DNA from 2 places in the Arthrobacter vasquezii genome. Region 1 is predicted to be linked to the other one. Evidence: riboswitches for the same ligand, from Rfam matches in the RefSeq annotation. Region 1 holds a riboswitch; the other holds the start of a gene.
What was found. A riboswitch is a leader RNA that binds a small molecule or an ion and turns the genes downstream of it on or off. The one in region 1 is predicted to bind S-adenosylmethionine.
Positions count from the first base shown of each region.

Region 2: linked by a shared signal. The riboswitch ahead of P4U43_RS04105 (bifunctional o-acetylhomoserine/o-acetylserine sulfhydrylase) and the one ahead of P4U43_RS05940 (aminotransferase class V-fold PLP-dependent enzyme) in region 1 are both predicted to bind S-adenosylmethionine.

Region 1 is NZ_JAROKN010000009.1:36,325-45,221, reverse strand. It holds gene P4U43_RS05965 (metal ABC transporter permease) at 1-349, opposite strand, end outside; gene P4U43_RS05960 (metal ABC transporter ATP-binding protein) at 350-1,126, opposite strand; gene P4U43_RS05955 (metal ABC transporter substrate-binding protein) at 1,123-2,034, opposite strand; gene P4U43_RS05950 (hypothetical protein) at 2,187-2,351, shown strand; gene P4U43_RS05945 (class I SAM-dependent methyltransferase) at 2,348-3,106, opposite strand; gene P4U43_RS05940 (aminotransferase class V-fold PLP-dependent enzyme) at 3,199-4,497, opposite strand; SAM riboswitch class IV at 4,593-4,707, opposite strand; gene hisN (histidinol-phosphatase) at 4,778-5,602, opposite strand; gene P4U43_RS05930 (cold-shock protein) at 5,814-6,017, opposite strand; gene rsgA (ribosome small subunit-dependent GTPase A) at 6,192-7,313, opposite strand; gene aroA (3-phosphoshikimate 1-carboxyvinyltransferase) at 7,310-8,644, opposite strand; gene P4U43_RS05915 (DoxX family protein) at 8,650-8,897, opposite strand, start outside.
Region 2 is NZ_JAROKN010000005.1:112,956-121,852, reverse strand. It holds gene P4U43_RS04125 (PucR family transcriptional regulator) at 1-1,203, shown strand, start outside; gene P4U43_RS04120 (helix-turn-helix domain-containing protein) at 1,183-1,566, opposite strand; gene P4U43_RS04115 (SDR family oxidoreductase) at 2,060-2,824, opposite strand; gene aceE (pyruvate dehydrogenase (acetyl-transferring), homodimeric type) at 3,028-5,727, shown strand; SAM riboswitch class IV at 5,864-5,979, shown strand; gene P4U43_RS04105 (bifunctional o-acetylhomoserine/o-acetylserine sulfhydrylase) at 6,023-7,348, shown strand; gene P4U43_RS04100 (PHP domain-containing protein) at 7,365-8,384, opposite strand; gene uraD (2-oxo-4-hydroxy-4-carboxy-5-ureidoimidazoline decarboxylase) at 8,640-8,897, shown strand, end outside.

The DNA of each region.
Region 1 (8,897 bases):
AGGGCGTTCGCGAAATGATGGCCAGTCCCACGGCGAAAAGAGCGGTGAACACCACACCGATCACGGTGTCGGACTTCAGCCTGGTGGTCGACTTCACAGCGCCGATCAGCGCAACGGCACCGGCACCGAAAATGAAGGCGCCGATCGAGAACGGAATACCGACGATGTAGGCGAGCGCGACCCCGGGCAGCACCGCATGGGAAACGGCATCACCCATCAGGGACCAGCCCATCAGGATGAGCCAGCAGGATAGAACCGAGGCGACTACGGCAGCCGCCAGCGTCACCAACAGAGCGCGGGTCAGGAAGCCGTATTGCAGCGGTTCAAGGAGGAATATGACGGGATCCATCTAGGCACCTGCCCGGGTAGGCGCCACCGCTGAGTCAAGAGTGTCCGCAGGCCCGAACGCGCGCGCGAGGTTGGCATGGGTGAGCACGTCATCGGGGGTTCCTTCGGCAAGGATCCGTTGGTGCAGGAGGATTGCGCGGTCGCACAGGCGGGGCAGGCCGGCGAGGTCATGGGTGGACACCAGCACAGTCCGGCCTTCATTCTTCAGTTCGCGGAGGAGCTCCACAATGGTGGCCTCGCTGCCCTTGTCTACGCCTGCGAATGGTTCATCGAGGAGAAGGAGCTGGGCGTCCTGGGCGATTCCGCGGGCAACGAAGGCGCGCTTCTTCTGTCCGCCGGAGAGTTCCCCGATCTGCCGGTGGCGAAGCTCTGACAACCCGACCCGTTCCAGCGCCTCCGTCACCGCGGCACGGTCAGTCCGTGAGGGATGCCGCAGCAAACCCATGTGAGCGTACCGCCCCATCATGACGACGTCGGCGACGGAGACAGGGAAGTCCCAATCCACGTCCTCAGCCTGCGGAACATAGGCCACGAGCTTGCCTTTGCGGGCTGCCGTGGACGTTCGGCCGAAGAGCGAGAGCGTTCCCTGCTGCGCCGTCACCAACCCCATGAGGCACTTGAAGAGGGTCGATTTTCCTGAGCCGTTCACCCCGATCAGTCCGCAGATCTGGGCGCGGTTGATGGTGAAGCTCACGCTGTGGAGCGCAGTCACGTCTCCATAGTTGACGCCCAAACCTTCGACGGCGATGGCCGGCTGTTCGCTGGCTGTCAGGGTCATCGGGTCAGTCCTGCAATGATGAGGTCGATGTCGTGTTGGAGCAGGTCGAGGAACGTGGGGACCGGCCCGTTCTCCTCCGACAGCGAATCCACATAGAGCGGACCGGCCAATTCAGCGCCGGTGCTTCGTGCAACCTGCTGCTGCGCGGACGGATTGACGGTGGACTCGCAGAAGACTGTGGGCACGTTGTGCTCCTGAACAAAGGAGATGACGTCGCTGATCTGCCGGGGGGTTCCCTCGGTGTCGGAATTGACAGGCCAGATGAAGGCTTCTTTGATTCCGGCGTCCCGCGCGAGGTAGGAGAACGCACCCTCACACGTGACCAGAGCCGGCGTTGCCTCACCAGTGCTGAACGCATTCTGCAGAGCGGTCAGCATGCCCTGGAGTTCCCGCTTCAAGCCGGCGCCGTTGGCTTGGTAGTCTCCGGAATGTGCGGGATCAAGCTCTGACAGTGCCGTAACAATGTTGTCTACGTACGTTTGCGCCGCCTTCGGGGACATCCAGGCATGGGGGTTGGGCAGTCCCTGGTAATCGCCGGAACGGATGTCAACGGGTTCCACGCCTTCGGAAAGCACCACATGCGGCGCATCGATGGACAGGACGAAACGTTCGAACCAGCGCTCCAGGCCCAGGCCGTTGTCAAGGACGAGATCCGCGTCCTGCGCCTTGACGAGGTCTGAGGGAGTGGGGTCGTAGCCGTGGATTTCGGTTCCGAACTTGGTGATCGATTCAACCCGGATATGCTCACCTGCCACCGAGCGTGTGAGGTCCGCGAGAACGGAAAAGGTGGTCAGTACAACAGGCCGCGGGTCCTTGTGTGAACTGGTCCGCTCCACAAGTGGGGTGCCACAGCCTGCAAGCACCAACGTTGTCAGGATGAGGAGAACCTGAATCCGAAGTTTCGGCATACCGAAAATATAGCCCGATCACGCTGCTGCCGCCACTGCTCCTGTGCAGCCGGAGCCACGGCACTCGACAGGAGAGCAATCGACAGGGCATGGTGGGCCTAACGGTATGTTGCCGGCAGGGCACGGCGGGACCACTATCAGGAGGTCGGGTTATGAGCGAAGAACCACAACACGAGGAAGTGCCGCGCGAGCACTCTGAACAGCCGGCAGAGGGGGATCGCGCTCAGAATCCCGCCGACACAGGCACTCACTCACAGGACCCGGCTGAGGGTGCAGATTCCGGGCCGGAAACGAACGGGACGGACGCTGAGGGCTAAAGCCGGCCGGCCCGCCAGCAGTAGGTAAGGTACGGCAGCTCGAGGACTGCGTCCGGCTGGTGCCCCAAGTGATCGTGCAGGTACCACGACAGATTGTTTTCCACCTTGGTGCGCACACCGGCTGATGCGTTCTGGTAGTAGGTGCGGGAGCGCGCAAGTTCCACGATGTCCGAGACCGGAAGAACCTGCGTCCATGGAATGACCCTTGACTCCGGCTCCGAAAAGCGCGGACCAAGCATAGGGCGGTAGCTCGGCCGGAAAACGTCTCCGGCATGCATGATGCGGGAGAGTCGGTGTACCCAGGCAACGCTGACGTCCAGCTGATTCCAGACGAGCGCGAATCTTCCCCCCGGCGCCAACACACGTGCGGCCTCCTGGCTTGCCGCAGCAGGATCACACCAGTGCCAGGCCTGGGCGATTGTGAGTACATCAGCGCTCGCCGTTGCGAGTCCCGATGCCTCGGCAGTTCCCTGCACTCTGGCTACGCGCGGGAGTTGTTGTCCGAGGACTGCAAGCATGTCCAGGGATGGGTCAACAGCTGTCACCTCCGGGCAGCGGCGGATGAGCTCCCGGGTGAACTTGCCGGTGCCGGCGCCAACGTCTGCTGCGCGCAACGCTCCGGCGGGTATGAGCCAGTCCACGCTGTCTTGGGGGTAGCCCGGACGCACGCGCTCGTAGCGGTCACTTTCCTGCAGATAGCCCCGCGCCAATTCACGACGGCGGTGCTCGGCGAGGCGCGGACCTCCAACACCCATGTTGGGAACTCCTCGCATGACGGGTACGGAACCCGTCAATTAAAGCACCCGGTTGAAGGCGGCGTCGCGCCGAGGAAGTGCGGTCGCAGCGCTCAGTCGGTTGTGCAGGGCGCGGCGCCGGCAGTTCCCGGCGTGGGCGGAGCCCAGTCAGGGAAAGGGCGGGTCTCGACCGCGGGCACCCAGCGCCCGGCGTCGACCGCATAGTCAGTCCCCAGTCCATCCCGAAGAAGCGAGCGCAAACCGGTCAACAGCCTGTCGACGTCGTCCTGCCGTGATCCGAGCCCGAAACTCGCTCGTAGCGAACCTGACGGCAGGCCCAGCCGCTTCAGCAGCGGATGAGCGCAAAACTTCCCGTCCCGCAGTCCAACCCCGTGTTCTGCGGACAGATATGCGGCGACCAGCCCGGCGTCGTAACCGTGGACAGAGAAGTTCACTACGCCGATCGCATCGGTGCTGTCAGCGAAGATGCGGTGAACTGCTATGCCGGGAAGGTTGGAGAGCCCTTCCACGAGGGCATCCCGCAGCTCTGATTCATGCGCAAGCCAGGCCGGTTCATCCAACCCAGCGATGGCCTCTGTTGCCTTCGCCAGCGCGGCTGCACCGAGCACATTCGGTGACCCGCCCTCATGGCGCGCGGAACCGGTTGCCCAGGACACCGAGTCCACTTTCACAGTCTTCACTGCGCCGCCTCCGGCGAGGTGGGGCCTTCCGGAATCGAGCCAGTCGCCTCTACCGACCAGGACGCCCGCGCCGAAAGGCGCATACAGTTTGTGGCCCGAGAAGGCCGCGTAGTCGATACCGTCGCGGAGCAGATCCAGCCGCCGGTGGGGAGCGAGCTGAGCCGCGTCGACGACGATCCGCGCGCCGTGCGCATGAGCCGCCGCTGCGAACCGGACGATGGGCAGAACTTCTCCGGTGACATTCGACGCACCGGTTACAGCAAGCAGGCTGATTCCTCCGGATGCCAATTCCTCTTCCACAGCGGCGAGCGTTTCCTCGATGGTTCCCGCGGCGACCAGCCCGCGATGGGGAAGCTGCAGCCAGGGCAGCAGATTGGCATGGTGTTCCACGTCGAGGTAGAGGACCTCACCGTCCTCCGGCAGGCATCCAGCCAGGAGGTTCAGCGAATCGGTGGTGTTGCGGGTGAAGATGACCGCATCATCTTCCCGGCCGCCGACGAAGTTCCGCACAGTCCTTCGTGCATTCTCGTAGAGCGAGGTGGAGATTTGCGATGCGTACCCGGCGCCCCGGTGCACACTCGCATAGTAGGGAAGCACGCTCTGCACATAGTCATTGACCTGCTGCAGCGCCGGCGTTGAAGCGGCATAGTCCAGGTTGACGTAACGGACGGCAGTGCCGTCCACCAGCGGCGCCTGCAGCTCAGCGCCCATCACGGACGCCAGCGGTGCAGCGGAGAGTTCGTTCTCAAGAAGTGCGTTGCTCACAGGAGGTACCCCACGTAGGTTCAGGGGACCTGCTTCACCAGGCCCCGCGCTTGCCGAACCACGTTCTGGCCCGGCCAGGTCGTCACCCGGGGCACCCCGCCGCGGAAGGAGGGTTGCCGGCCAGCAAACCGGGGTTTAACGCTGGCACTCGTGACCTAGGAATCCAGACTAAAGCAGGCCGGGAATATCCGGTCCTTGTGTTACGTGTTGGTGTTAAGCGACCACGTCAGACGCCGGTACCTTCCTGAAGCAGATCGTCCAGCGAGGGGTTCAGCCGCTTCAGGACATCATTGTGAAGTGTGCTGTTGGTTGCCAGCGCGTTGCCTCCGAAGGGTCCGTCGGAGCCTTCGAGTGACGTGAAGCGACCGCCGGCTTCCGTGACGATGGGTACCAGCGCGGCCATGTCATACAGGTTCAGCTCAGGTTCGCAGGCGATGTCCACAGCGCCTTCGGCGACAAGGCAGTAGGACCAGAAGTCACCGTAGGCGCGTGTACGCCACACGGATTCGGTGAGCGATACGAATTCGTCAAAGTTGCCGCGCTCTTTCCAGCCGGACAGGTTCGAGTAGGAGAGCGAGGCGTCTTCCAGCCGGGATACGCTCGAAACCCGGAGCCGGCTGGCTGCCGCGAGAGACTTACCCATGAACGCACCGGTGCCCGTTGCAGCCCACCAACGCTTTCCGAGCGCGGGGGCGCTCACAACACCGACGACAGGCCGGCCCTCGTCCACCAATGCAATGAGGGTAGCCCATACCGGTACGCCCCGGACGAAGTTCTTGGTTCCGTCAATAGGATCGATGATCCAGCGCCGCGAGCCGGCGCCGCTGCTGCCGTACTCCTCACCGAGTACGGCATCGCGCGGACGCGCACGCGAGAGTTGCCCGCGGATAGCCTCTTCCGCCGATTTGTCCGCATCCGTGACCGGGGTGAAGTCCGGCTTGGTTTCGACCGCCAGATCCAGCGCCTTGAACCGGGACATGGTCTGGTCGTCTACGGAGTCGGCCATTACATGGGCAAGGCGGAGGTCATCGTTGTAGCTCTGGAGGTTCATACTTTCAACCTATATGGTCAGGGTGCACAGATGCGGGAGGTCCCGATGCGGACGCGCTCAGCGCTGGGCTACGATCGGTTCACGCACGCACAGGAACGGGTGTCATTGAACGGTGTGCTGTTAAACGCAAGAAAGGGGACACCGGCCGAAGCCGATGTCCCCTTTCTTGAAGCGCTAGATCTTGAAGCGCTGAAACTTAGAGAACGGAGACTTAGAGAACGGAGATGTTCTCAGCCTGGGGGCCCTTGGGGCCCTGGGTGGTCTCGAAGCTGACCTTCTGGTTCTCCTCAAGCGAGCGGAAGCCGCCGGAGTTGATTGCGGAGAAGTGAGCGAAAACGTCAGCGCCGCCGTCGTCAGGAGCGATGAATCCAAAGCCCTTTTCAGCGTTGAACCACTTGACTGTACCTGTTGCCATTTTTTTATTCCTTGAGTGTGAGGATCCCCCCGTACTTCGGGGTTCCTGTCGCGGTGTTCATTTCGCCTGCAAAAAAAGCTTTCGAACTCCGGAGAGAAATCAAGGCTTAACATTCGTGCGCAACACAACAACTCCGTTCAGTCTAGCAGGCAATCGGCGCCGTAGTCACATCACTCACTGCATCCCCAGCTCCTTGGCACCCTGGGAAGGTTCGACGCCCGCCCCGAGAAGCCGGCGCAGCGAAGACAGGCGCACCGGACCGGATTCGCCGGCAGCGCCCGACGCGACCCAGCCGTCCAGTCCGCAGTTGACGGCGGCGGCATCGTGGCGGCAGCCCCGCTCGCAGTCCTCGGTGCCGGGTGCAAGATCCGGGAAGGCGGCGAGGATGCGGTCGGCCTCGACATGGGCAAGGCCGAAGGAACGAATGCCCGGAGTGTCGATAATCCACGTACCGGGTGCTGAGTCTGCAGCTTTGAGGGCATAAGCCGATGAGGAGGTATGGCGCCCCCGCCCGGTGACCGCGTTCACTCCGCCCGTCGCCCGATTGGCTCCGGTGAGCGCGTTCACCAGCGTCGACTTGCCCACGCCGGAGTGACCGAGCAGTACGCTCACTTTGCCGTCCAAAAGCTCCTTCAACTGCTCGACGGCGCCGGGCGCGAGGAGCGCTGAGGCGCCGGTAGCGGATGTGGTTTCCACTGCGTCCGGTGTGGACGCAGTCTGGCTGGTGATGATGAGCAGGTCAAGATGTTCGTAATTCGCCAGCAGATCCGACGGATCCTTCAGGTCTGCTTTGGTGACACAGAGGAGGGGCTGAATACCGGCGTCGTAGGCGGCCACCAGCGCGCGGTCGATGAACCCCGTGCGCGGCTCCGGATTCGCGGCCGCAACCACGATCACCAGCTGGTCGGCGTTGGCAACCACAGCGCGTTCCACGGGATCGGTGTCATCCGCGCTGCGGCGAAGCAGCGTGCGTCTTTCCTGAATCCGGACCAGGCGGGCGAGAGTGTCCGGTTCACCGCTCACATCTCCCACCAGCGCCACCAGATCTCCGGCGACGACGGGGGACCGCCTGAGTTCCCGTGCCCGGGCGGCAATGACAACCCGCTCTGCGTTGGTGTCCTCATCCACAACCGCGGTATAGCGTCCGCGGTCCACCGTGATGATTCGTCCGGTCACTGCATCTTCATGAGCCGGACGGTCCTTCGTGCGTGGCCGGGAACCCTTCTTGTTCGGCCGGATCCGAACATCGGATTCATCCCAGGAAGCGGTCCCGCGGCGCGACCCGGCGGATGTCACCGAGAGCCGCTCGGACCAGCGGTGGCAGCGAGTGCCTTCCACAGCTCGGGGAACTGGGGCATGGTCTTGCCGGTGGTCGCAATGTTCTCAATCTCCACGCCGTCCACTGCGAGCCCCAGGATGGCGCCGGCCGTGGCCATCCGATGATCCTCATAGGTGTGGAAAGGACCGCCGTGCAGCGGAGCCGGGCGTATGACCAGGCCGTCAACGGTCTCCTCGACATCACCGCCGAGGCGGGTAATCTCCGCGACGAGGGCGGCGAGCCGGTCAGTCTCGTGCCCGCGCAGGTGTCCAATGCCCGACAATGCCGACGGTGTCCGCGCGAGCGAGCACAGCGCAGCGACGGTCGGCGCCAGCTCGCTGGTGTCGGCCAACTCGGCGCCGGTGATCGTCCCGGTGCCGCGGACCACCAGAGTGGAGTCATCGGTCAGCTCAACCTCGGCGCCCAGCAGGGGGAGTATGGTCAGCCACTTCGCTCCGACCTGAGTGGTGTCCGAAGGCCAGTGCGGCACACGCACGGTGCCGCCGGTAGCGAGGGCAGCGGCGAGGAACGGACCGGCATTGGAGAGGTCAGGCTCGATGCGCACATCGAACGCGCTGATGGTTCCCGGCTCCACCCGCCACGAGTTCGGAATGGAATCGTCGACGACGACGCCGGCCTCCCGCAGCACTGCAACCGTCATGGCGATGTGGTCAAGGCTCGGCACCGGCTTGCCCACATGCTGCAGGTTGAGGCCCTCCGTGAAGCGGGCGCCAACGAGCAGCAGCGCAGAGACAAACTGGGACGAGGCGCTCGCGTCTATCACCAGCGTGCCGCCCTCTACCGCTCCGGTTCCTGCGACCGTGAAGGGCAGGGAGCCGTCGTCGTTCTCGAGCTGTACTCCAAGTTCGCGGAGAGCACTGATGACCGCGCCCATCGGGCGTTTGCGGGCGTGAGGGTCACCGTCAAACGAGGTGCGCCCCGCACGAAGCGCCGCTAGCGGAGGAACAAAGCGCATGACCGTGCCGGCCAGCCCGCAGTCCACGCTCACATCCCCGGACGCGTCGGGCGGAATGGGCGTAACGAGCAAGTCAGGGCCATACGTGCCGTCGCCGTCGAGCTCCTCCACCGTGGCACCCAGCGACCGAAGGGCTTCCACCATCAACAGGGAATCCCGCGAGTGTAACGGTGCGCGCAGCCTGCTCGGGCCGTCCGCAAGCGCAGCGAGAATAAGGTACCGGTTGGTCAGTGACTTCGACGCCGGGACCTCCACTGTTGCATCAACGGGACCGGCTGCGTACGGTGCCGGCCAAAAGGATGTGGCGGACGGTGCGGCGGACAGCGCGCTCATGCTCCTTAGCTGCCCGTGACTTCCGAAGCGGTCTTGCGTACAGCTTTCTCCGCCTTCTTGATGCTCTTGCGGGTGTCATGGCTGAGGGCCAGGGCATTACGGCGCGCATCCTCGGCGAAATGCTCTGCACGCCAGGCCCAGCTCGGCCGGCCGTTGGTGTCCACGGCGGCGAGCAGCACAGCACCGATCAGCGACAGGTTCTTGAGGAGCTGGTTGCGGCGGTCCTTGCGGGTCTTGGACGTGGACGAATCCG
Region 2 (8,897 bases), on a different contig from region 1:
ACACAGGTGGAGCTCGAGGTGGAGCGGATTGCCGCACGCCTCGGCCGCGGCCTCTCCCTGGAGGACCTCGACGGCGTCCTCCTCGCCTACAGCAGCCACCAATCCTCCGCAGACCGCGTGCGGGTCAACTTCCTGCTCAGCAAGAAGGTCCCGGCGGACGTGAGCGCCTGGCAGGTGCAGCACGGAATAACGACGGCGGTGCGCCCGGTCGCGGTTCCGGCCAATCCCGGACTCGGGATGCTTGGGCGGGTATGCGTACCGCTGCTGGTGCGCGGCTTCCGCGTCGGCTACCTGTGGGTGCAGCAGGACGCCGGCGAAGACAGTGCCGCTCATATTCTCAAGCAGCTGCCCGGGGTACGCGAGGACGTCGAGCGGCTTGCGGCCCTGCTGTTGGAGGACAACACGGCCGGTTCCGAGCACCGCACGCGCCGGGAGCGGGTCTTCCTCGCTGCCGCCACGGGTGAAGGTCAGGCACTGGAGGAGTGTGCGGGCTGGCCGGAACTTGACGGCACTTCGCCGTGGCACGTCGAGGTGCTGCTCGATCGTTCGACGGCACACCGGGAGGAGGGCACCGATGATGGGACGCTGGCACGGCGTACCGCAGCTTTGCAGGCCACCGTCGGGGCCGACGTCGTTGTCTTCAGTGCCGGTGAGGCCTCCCATTCGGTCCTGCTGGTCCGTCATGATGCGGGCCAGACGGAGCTGGCCGCGATCCGGCGCCGGTATGGTGAGCGGCTGGCCGCTGTCGCGGGTGCAGCAGGCTTTCCGTTGACGAGCGGGGCCAGCGAGCCGTTCACTGCCCCTGATGGCCTGGCGGGTGGATACCAACAGGCGCGATCGGCGGCGCAGGCAGCCGCGGTCGATCCCTTGCTGGGCGATTCAGTGCGCTACCGCTCGATCGGCGTGTACCAGTTTCTGGCGGGCGGCGGGTGGCAGGCTTCCTCGCCGCGGTCGGTCTACTTCGAAGAACTTGAGGATTATGACCGCAACAATGAGCTGCTGCCCGTTCTGGAGCTGTTGTTCGACAAGAACGGTTCAGTGCAGGACGTAGCGGGCCAACTCCACCTGCATCGCAGTAGCGTGTACAACCGGTTGTCCCGCGTCCGTTCCGTGATCGGCGCTGATCCGCTCAGCGGGCCGGTCCGCCTTGAGCTGCACCTTGCTTTGAAGGCGCGGCGATGGTCACGGCGTCCCCGCATCTGATTTCTTCTGGGCGGCGAGCCACGCGTCGATGGCTTCCCGCCTGATGCGCCGGTGAGTTCCACGGTATTCCACCGGGATCACGCCGGCGTCGGTCAGGTTCCGCAGATAGGTATGTGAAATTCCGGCCGCTTCCGCCGCCTGCGAGGTGGTCAGCGAGTCAGCGACCGAGGTCACCGTCACGGAGTCGCCCGCCGCCAGTCTCTGCAGAAGATCGACGACGGCGTCCCTCGCTTCACCGGGAAGCTTGACGGCCGTGCCGTCCACGAACACCGTGACATCGTTGCTCTCAGCCAGGGTTCGCGCCAGCGACAGGCGCTGCGTGGTGGGGAGAGCCGGGGCGGTGCGGGAGCGGGATCGGATCATAACGCTATTCTGCCAATCCGGTTGCTTCGAAACACTAAGGACTTCCGTAATTAGCGCACAAACGCTATCGTTATTAAACCTTAACTAAGCGAGCTTAGTTATTGCTTCTCAGAACGACTGCAGTTGGACGGTGGCAAACAATGACGATTATCAACCCGGACCATCGAAGAACCATGTTGCCCTCAACGGGGCAGCTGGCCGAGCGGGATAGCGCTTTGCCGTGGTGCGGAACCTGTGGAACCGATGAGTTCCTGATCTACGAGGACTTTGTTCCTGCGCGTGTTTCCTCTGGAGGGCGGGATCTGCTTCCTGCCAGTGTCAGTTATTCCTGCTCCGTCTGCGGATCCTTCAATGGACATCAGGTTCCACCCATGTGGAGTCCTCCGCACTGGTTCTGGTACAGCTGAAGACCGTAACTCCGCACCGTTGAAAGCCCTCCGTCTCCTCGGAGGGCTTTCCTTTTATTACCCACTCTTTCCCCGCGCATGACCGCCTAGCCGCGGCCGATGAAGGGCATGCCGCTGGCCGTCATGACCACTGTGCCGATGTTGGCTGATGGCGGTAGCTGCGCCATATGCAGCACGGTGCGGGCGGCCTCTTCCACCGGGAACGTGGGTTCCACCCGACGGGAGCCGTCCGCCTGCAGCGCGCCCTCGCCAACGCCGAGGGTGGTCATAAGCCCTGTGGAGGTATTGCCGATGTCGATCTGACCGCACGTAATGCCGTAGGCGCGTCCGTCCAGTTCGATCGACTTGGTCAGCCCTGTCACTGCATGTTTTGTTGCGGTGTACGCCGCCGACCGCGGCCGTGGAGAGTGGGCAGCAATGGACCCGTTGTTGATGATGCGCCCGCCCTGCGGGTCCTGCTGCTTCATGATGCGGAACGCTTCCGCCGCGCACAGGAACGAACCCGTCAGGTTGATCGCCACCGTTGACGTCCATTCCTCCGGGCTGATCTCGTCAACTGCGCCCGCGGGACCAATGGTTCCCGCGTTGTTGAACAGGAAATCGAGCCTGCCCCAGCGTTGATGTACGTGCGCGAAGAGGTGGGCGACGTCGTCGGGCCGGCTGATATCGGTTGGAAGTACGTCAGCCAATTCCCGGCCCTGTGCGGTTGCCTCGAGCGGTTCACGACGGCGGCCCGCCAGGGTCACTGCCCAGCCGGCGTCCAGGAATGCGTGCGCCACCGCCTTGCCGATGCCGGAGCCTGCACCGGTGATGACGGCAATGCGTGGAGACTCAATCGGCAGTTCATTCATGACGTTCCGGTGCCCTTTCTGGTTGGCATTCCCATCTTGGCAGGCATTCACCCTATAGTAATGGAATAATAGTTCCATATTGCGAAAGCGCGGGTTGGAATGGACCCGGAGGGACAAAGGCCATCTGCCGCATTGCAAGGGTGCGATGCCGGTCAGGCAGTGAATCGAGCGGGCAGGTTCCGCGCAGCGAAAGAGGGTTTGGCATGGTTGCTGATCAGGGGATTGTGGGTTCGGGTGTTGGTAGGGATTCGGATCCTGAGGAGACGGCTGAGTGGATTGAGTCCTTTGATCAGTTGATTGATCAGCGTGGTTCTGATCGTGCCCGTGATGTTTTGGGGCGTTTGCTGGCGCGTGCTGGTGGCCGGTCGGTGGGTCTTCCCAGTGTTGTGACTACTGATTATGTGAACTCGATTCCGGTCGATGAGGAGCCTGAGTTCCCTGGGGATGAGGAGATCGAGCGGAAGTACCGGGCGTGGATGCGGTGGAATGCTGCGGTGATGGTGCATCGGGCGCAGCGTCCGGAGATCGGTGTGGGCGGCCATATTTCCACGTATGCGGGTGCGGCGACCCTGTATGAGGTGGGGTTCAATCATTTCTTCAAGGGTAAGGACCACCCCAGTGGTGGGGATCAGGTGTTCTTTCAGGGGCACGCGTCGCCGGGGATGTATGCGCGGGCGTTCCTGGAGGGCCGGCTGACCGAGGAGGATCTGGACGGGTTCCGGCAGGAGAAGTCCAAGGCCGGTCATGCGTTGTCCTCGTATCCGCACCCTAGGTTGATGCCGGAGTTCTGGGAGTTCCCGACGGTGTCGATGGGGATCGGGCCGATGAACGCGATCTATCAGGCGCAGTCCAACCGGTATCTGCAGAACCGCGGGTTGAAAGACACCAGTGATCAGCAGGTGTGGGCGTTCCTGGGGGATGGGGAGATGGATGAGCCCGAATCGCGTGGGTTGTTGCAGTTGGCGGCCAATGAGAATCTGGACAACCTGAACTTTGTGATCAACTGCAACCTGCAGCGCCTGGACGGGCCAGTGCGTGGTAACGGGAAGATCATGCAGGAACTCGAGGCGTTCTTCCGCGGTGCCGGGTGGAACGTGATCAAGGTGGTGTGGGGCCGGGAGTGGGATGACCTGCTCGCCAAAGACACCACCGGGGATCTGGTGAAGATCATGAACGAGACCGCTGACGGGGATTACCAGACCTACAAGGCAGAATCCGGTGGGTTTGTGCGCGATCACTTCTTCGGGAAGACCCCGGCCACCAAGGACCTCGTGGCGGATATGGAAGATGCGCAGGTGTGGGGACTCAAGCGCGGCGGGCATGATTACCGGAAGGTGTACGCGGCGTACAAGGCCGCCACGGAGTTCAAGGGCAAACCGACCGTGATTCTGGCCAAAACGGTCAAGGGGTACGGGTTGGGTTCACACTTCGAGGGCCGTAACGCGACCCACCAGATGAAGAAACTCACCCTTCAGGACCTCAAGGACTTCCGCGACCACCTGCGCATCCCCATCCCCGACGAAGCACTCGAAGCCGACCTCTACAACGCGCCCTACTACCACCCTGGACCCGACTCCCCCGAAATCAAATACCTCCTGGACCGGCGCCGTACCCTCGGCGGATTTGTTCCTGAACGCCGTACCGAGGCGGCGGCACTGGAGCTGCCGGGGGACAAGGCGTACGAGGTTGCGAACCGGGGCTCGGGGAAGCAGCAGGCCGCCACAACGATGGCTTTCGTCCGCCTTCTGAAAGATCTCATGCGGGAGAAAGGGCTGGGGTCCCGGATTGTCCCCATTGTTCCGGATGAGTCCAGAACCTTCGGCATGGACGCCTTTTTCCCGACAGCGAAGATCTACAACCCCAAGGGCCAGAACTACCTCTCGGTAGACCGGGAGTTGGTTCTCGCGTACAAGGAATCGATTCAAGGCCAAATCCTCCACGCCGGCATCAATGAAGCCGGATCAGTTGCTGCGTTCACCGCGGCTGGCACGGCGTACGCCACGCAGGGCGAGCCGCTGATTCCGATCTACGTGTTCTACTCGATGTTCGGATTCCAGCGCACGGGAGATTCCTTCTGGGCAGCCGGTGACCAGATGACCCGCGGGTTCATCATCGGCGCCACCGCAGGCCGTACCACCCTCACCGGCGAAGGCCTCCAACACGCCGACGGACACTCACCCATCCTTGCCTCCACCAACCCCGCCGTCATCACCTACGACCCGGCCTACGGGTATGAACTCGGCATCATCATGCGTGCAGGACTGGAGCGCATGTACGGCGCGAATTCCGACGATCGAAACGTCATGTACTACCTGACCGTCTACAACGAGCCGATCATCCAGCCGCCGCTTCCCGCCGGGTTGGATGCCGACGCCGTGGTGCGCGGCGTGTACAGGCTGAAGCCCGGCAACGACGACGGCGGCCGGCCGAAGGCGCAGATCCTCGCCTCCGGCGTGGCCGTCCCGTGGGCGCTCGAGGCGCAGGAACTCCTGGCAGACCACTGGGGTGTTTCGGCCGATGTGTGGTCGGTGACTTCGTGGACGGAGCTGCGGCGTGACGCACTCGCCGCCGAGGAGGAGGCCTTCCTCAACCCCGATGCAGAGGCCCGCGTTCCCTTCGTCACCCAGCAGCTTGGGGACGCACCCGGACCGATCGTGGCCGTCACCGACTACATGAAGGCTGTTCCGGATCAAATCCGCCAGTTCCTGCCGCAGGACTTCGCCACACTCGGAGCGGACGGGTTCGGCTTTTCCGACACACGCGCCGCAGCCAGGCGGTACTTCAAGATCGACCCAGCCTCCGTCGTCGTACGCACTCTTCAGCTCCTCGCGAAGCGGGGAGAGGTAGACGCAGACGCACCACGCCAGGCAATCGAGAAGTACGCACTCCTCACCCTCCCCTGACGTTTTTGTCGCCTAGTTGCGGCCTGGAAACACTTTTACCTGCAACTAGGCGACAAAAACTTCTGCAACTCAACGGGTGGATTACATGGAACGTCATCTTCGTGCGGCGTGATACTCCTGTGCCTACACTGGCCGTGGTCATGAGCGCCAGCACCAAGCCCCGGCTTGCTGGCCAGCAACCCTCCAGCTGCGGTGGGGTGCTCCGGGTGAAGACCTGGCCGCCCGGCACCAGCCGGACGGCAAGCGCGGCCCGCGGTGCTCCCACCATGCCGGGCCCATGCCAAAGGAGCCTTGAATGTCCAACCAATGGTCTTTCGAAACCCGCCAGATCCACGCCGGTCAGGAACCGGACAGCGCCACCGGTGCCCGTGCTCTGCCGATCTACCAGACCACGTCGTTCGTCTTTCCCAGTGCCGAAAGCGCTGCCAACCGCTTTGCCCTTGCCGAACTCGCTCCCATCTACACGCGGATCGGCAACCCCACCCAGGATGCCGTTGAGCAGCGGATCGCCAGCCTTGAAGGCGGGCTGGGCGCGCTGCTGCTCAGCTCAGGTCAGGCGGCGGAGACCTTCGCGATCCTGAATGTCGCGGAGGCCGGCGATCACGTCGTCGCCAGTCCGAGCCTGTACGGCGGAACCTACAACCTGCTGGCCCATACGCTGAAGAAGTTCGGCATTTCGGTCACCTTCGTGGCGGATCCGGACAATCTGGACCAGTGGCGGGACGCTGTGCAGCCCAACACCAAGCTGTTCTTTGCGGAGGTCGTCTCCAACCCGCGGCAGGACGTACTCGACATTGAGGGCGTGTCCCGGACCGCTCACGACGCCGGTGTGCCGCTGATCGTGGACAACACCCTTGCCACCCCTTACCTCATCCGGCCCCTGGAGTGGGGCGCGGACATTGTTGTCCATTCGGCCACCAAGTACCTGGGCGGCCACGGTACGGCGATCGCCGGCGTCATCGTTGACTCGGGAAAGTTTGATTTCGGCAAGGATCCCAACCGTTTCCCGGGCTTCAATACGCCGGACCCGACATACAACGGTCTGGTGTACGCACGGGATCTGGGTGCGGACGGCGCCCTCGGGGCCAACCTGTCCTACATCCTCAAGGCCAGAGTCCAGTTGCTGCGTGACCTCGGCTCGGCGGTATCCCCGTTCAACGCGTTCCTGATCGCCCAGGGCCTGGAGACCCTGAGCCTGCGGATGGAGCGGCACGTCTCCAATGCTGTCGAAGTGGCTCAGTGGCTGGAAGCGCGTGAGGATGTCGAGTCGGTTGCCTATGCCGGGCTGCCCTCAAGCCCCTGGTATGAGCGCGGACGCACGTACGGCCCGAAGGGAATCGGCGCCATCGTTTCCTTCAACCTGGCCGGCGGTGCGGAGGCCGGGAAGCGCTTCGTCGATGCCCTTGACCTGCACTCGCATGTGGCGAACCTCGGCGACGTGCGCTCGCTGGTGATCCACCCGGCGTCGACCACCCATAGCCAGCTATCGCCGGAGCAGCAGGTCATTGCCGGCGTTAACCCCGGGCTGGTGCGGCTCTCAGTGGGTATTGAACACATTGATGACATTCTGGCGGACCTTGAAGCCGGTTTCAGGGCAGCCAAGGAATTCCTGGACGCCTAAGGAGCTTGGGAAGCTCTCAGGAGCGCGCCCAGGCGAGCAGCTTGTCCAACGGCCACGTCGTAATGATGCGGTCCGCCGGCACGCCGTTTGTTTCGGCGCGCTCCGCCCCGTACTGGAGGAAATCCAGCTGACCGGGGGCGTGCGCGTCGCTGTCGATGCTGAAGAGACACCCGGCTTCGAGTGCCAGCTGGATCAGGTCATCCGGCGGATCCTGCCGCTCGGGACGTGAATTGATTTCCACCGCTACGTTGTTCTCGGCACAGGCGGTGAACACCTTCCGGGCGTCGAACTCGGACTGTGGACGCTGGCCGCGGGAACCCTGGACAAGACGGCCCGTGCAGTGGCCAAGGACGTTGGTATGGGGATCGCGAATGCCGCCCAGCATGCGTGCGGTCATGGTGCGGCGGTCGGAGCGCAGCTTGGAGTGGACACTGGCGACAACGATGTCCAGCTCATCGAGCATCTCCGGCGACTGATCCAGTGTTCCGTCTTCAAGGATGTCCACCTCGATGCCCTTCAAAAGGCGGAAGCCGTTGCCGCCGTCGTCGTTGTTGATCTGGTCCACGATCTGGAGTTGCTCCGTGAGGCGCTCCGCGCTCAGGCCGTTCGCGATCTTCAGGGTGGGGGAGTGGTCCGTGAGCGCCAGGTATTCATGATTGAGCGCACGCGCGGCGTCGACCATGAGCGGGATGGGACTCCCGCCGTCGGACCAGTCGCTGTGACTGTGCAGGTCACCGCGGAGGAGGGCCCTCAGCTCCGACCCGCCGCTGGCCAGGGCTTCTTTCGAGCGCTCGCGGAGGTCGGCGAGATAGGCCGGCACTTCACCGTTGAGCGCTTGGGTGATGACCTCATGGGAGCGCGCTCCGATGCCCTTCATCCGCTTGAGCCGGCCGTCGCGGGCGCGTTGTGCGAGTTCGTCGGGCTCCAGCTCGGCAATGGCCGCTGCGGCCTTGCGGAACGCCTGAACCTTGAAACTCGGAGCCAGTTCCCGTTCCAGCCAGAAGGCGATCTCATTCAATGCGGCGGTGGCATCCATAGGCCCATCTTCCACCATTTACGCGGTGGTGGGCTGGTGCAGGGAAGCAGCTCTATCATGTGATCCAGGTAACGCTTGACAGTTACCATGTGATCAGGGCTACAATGAAATCGGAATAAAAATTCCACCATATAGAAACTGAACCAGAGCCACACGGTTCCTGGACTGTCGCCGGAAACATCGAGTCAAATCGAATTCGTTCGAGGGTAAGGGTGTTCAGCGCTGGCGATAGCGCTTCATAGAAAGCTGACACCCATGCCTCTTGCAACCCTCAATACCTGTACCCCCGAAGTGGCCGCTGCCCAACTCACGCCATGCGTTGACATCCCGCGCTGGGTTGAGGCCATCGTGGACGCGCGGCCCTTCTCCTCGGAAGCCGACCTGATTGCGTTCGCCGAAAAGGCAGCCTATCCCTGGACGGAAGCCGAGATCGACGGCGCCCTGGCGCATCACCCGCGCATCGGTGACCGGGCGCAGGGGAATACCACTGAAGCCACCATGTCGCGTGGTGAG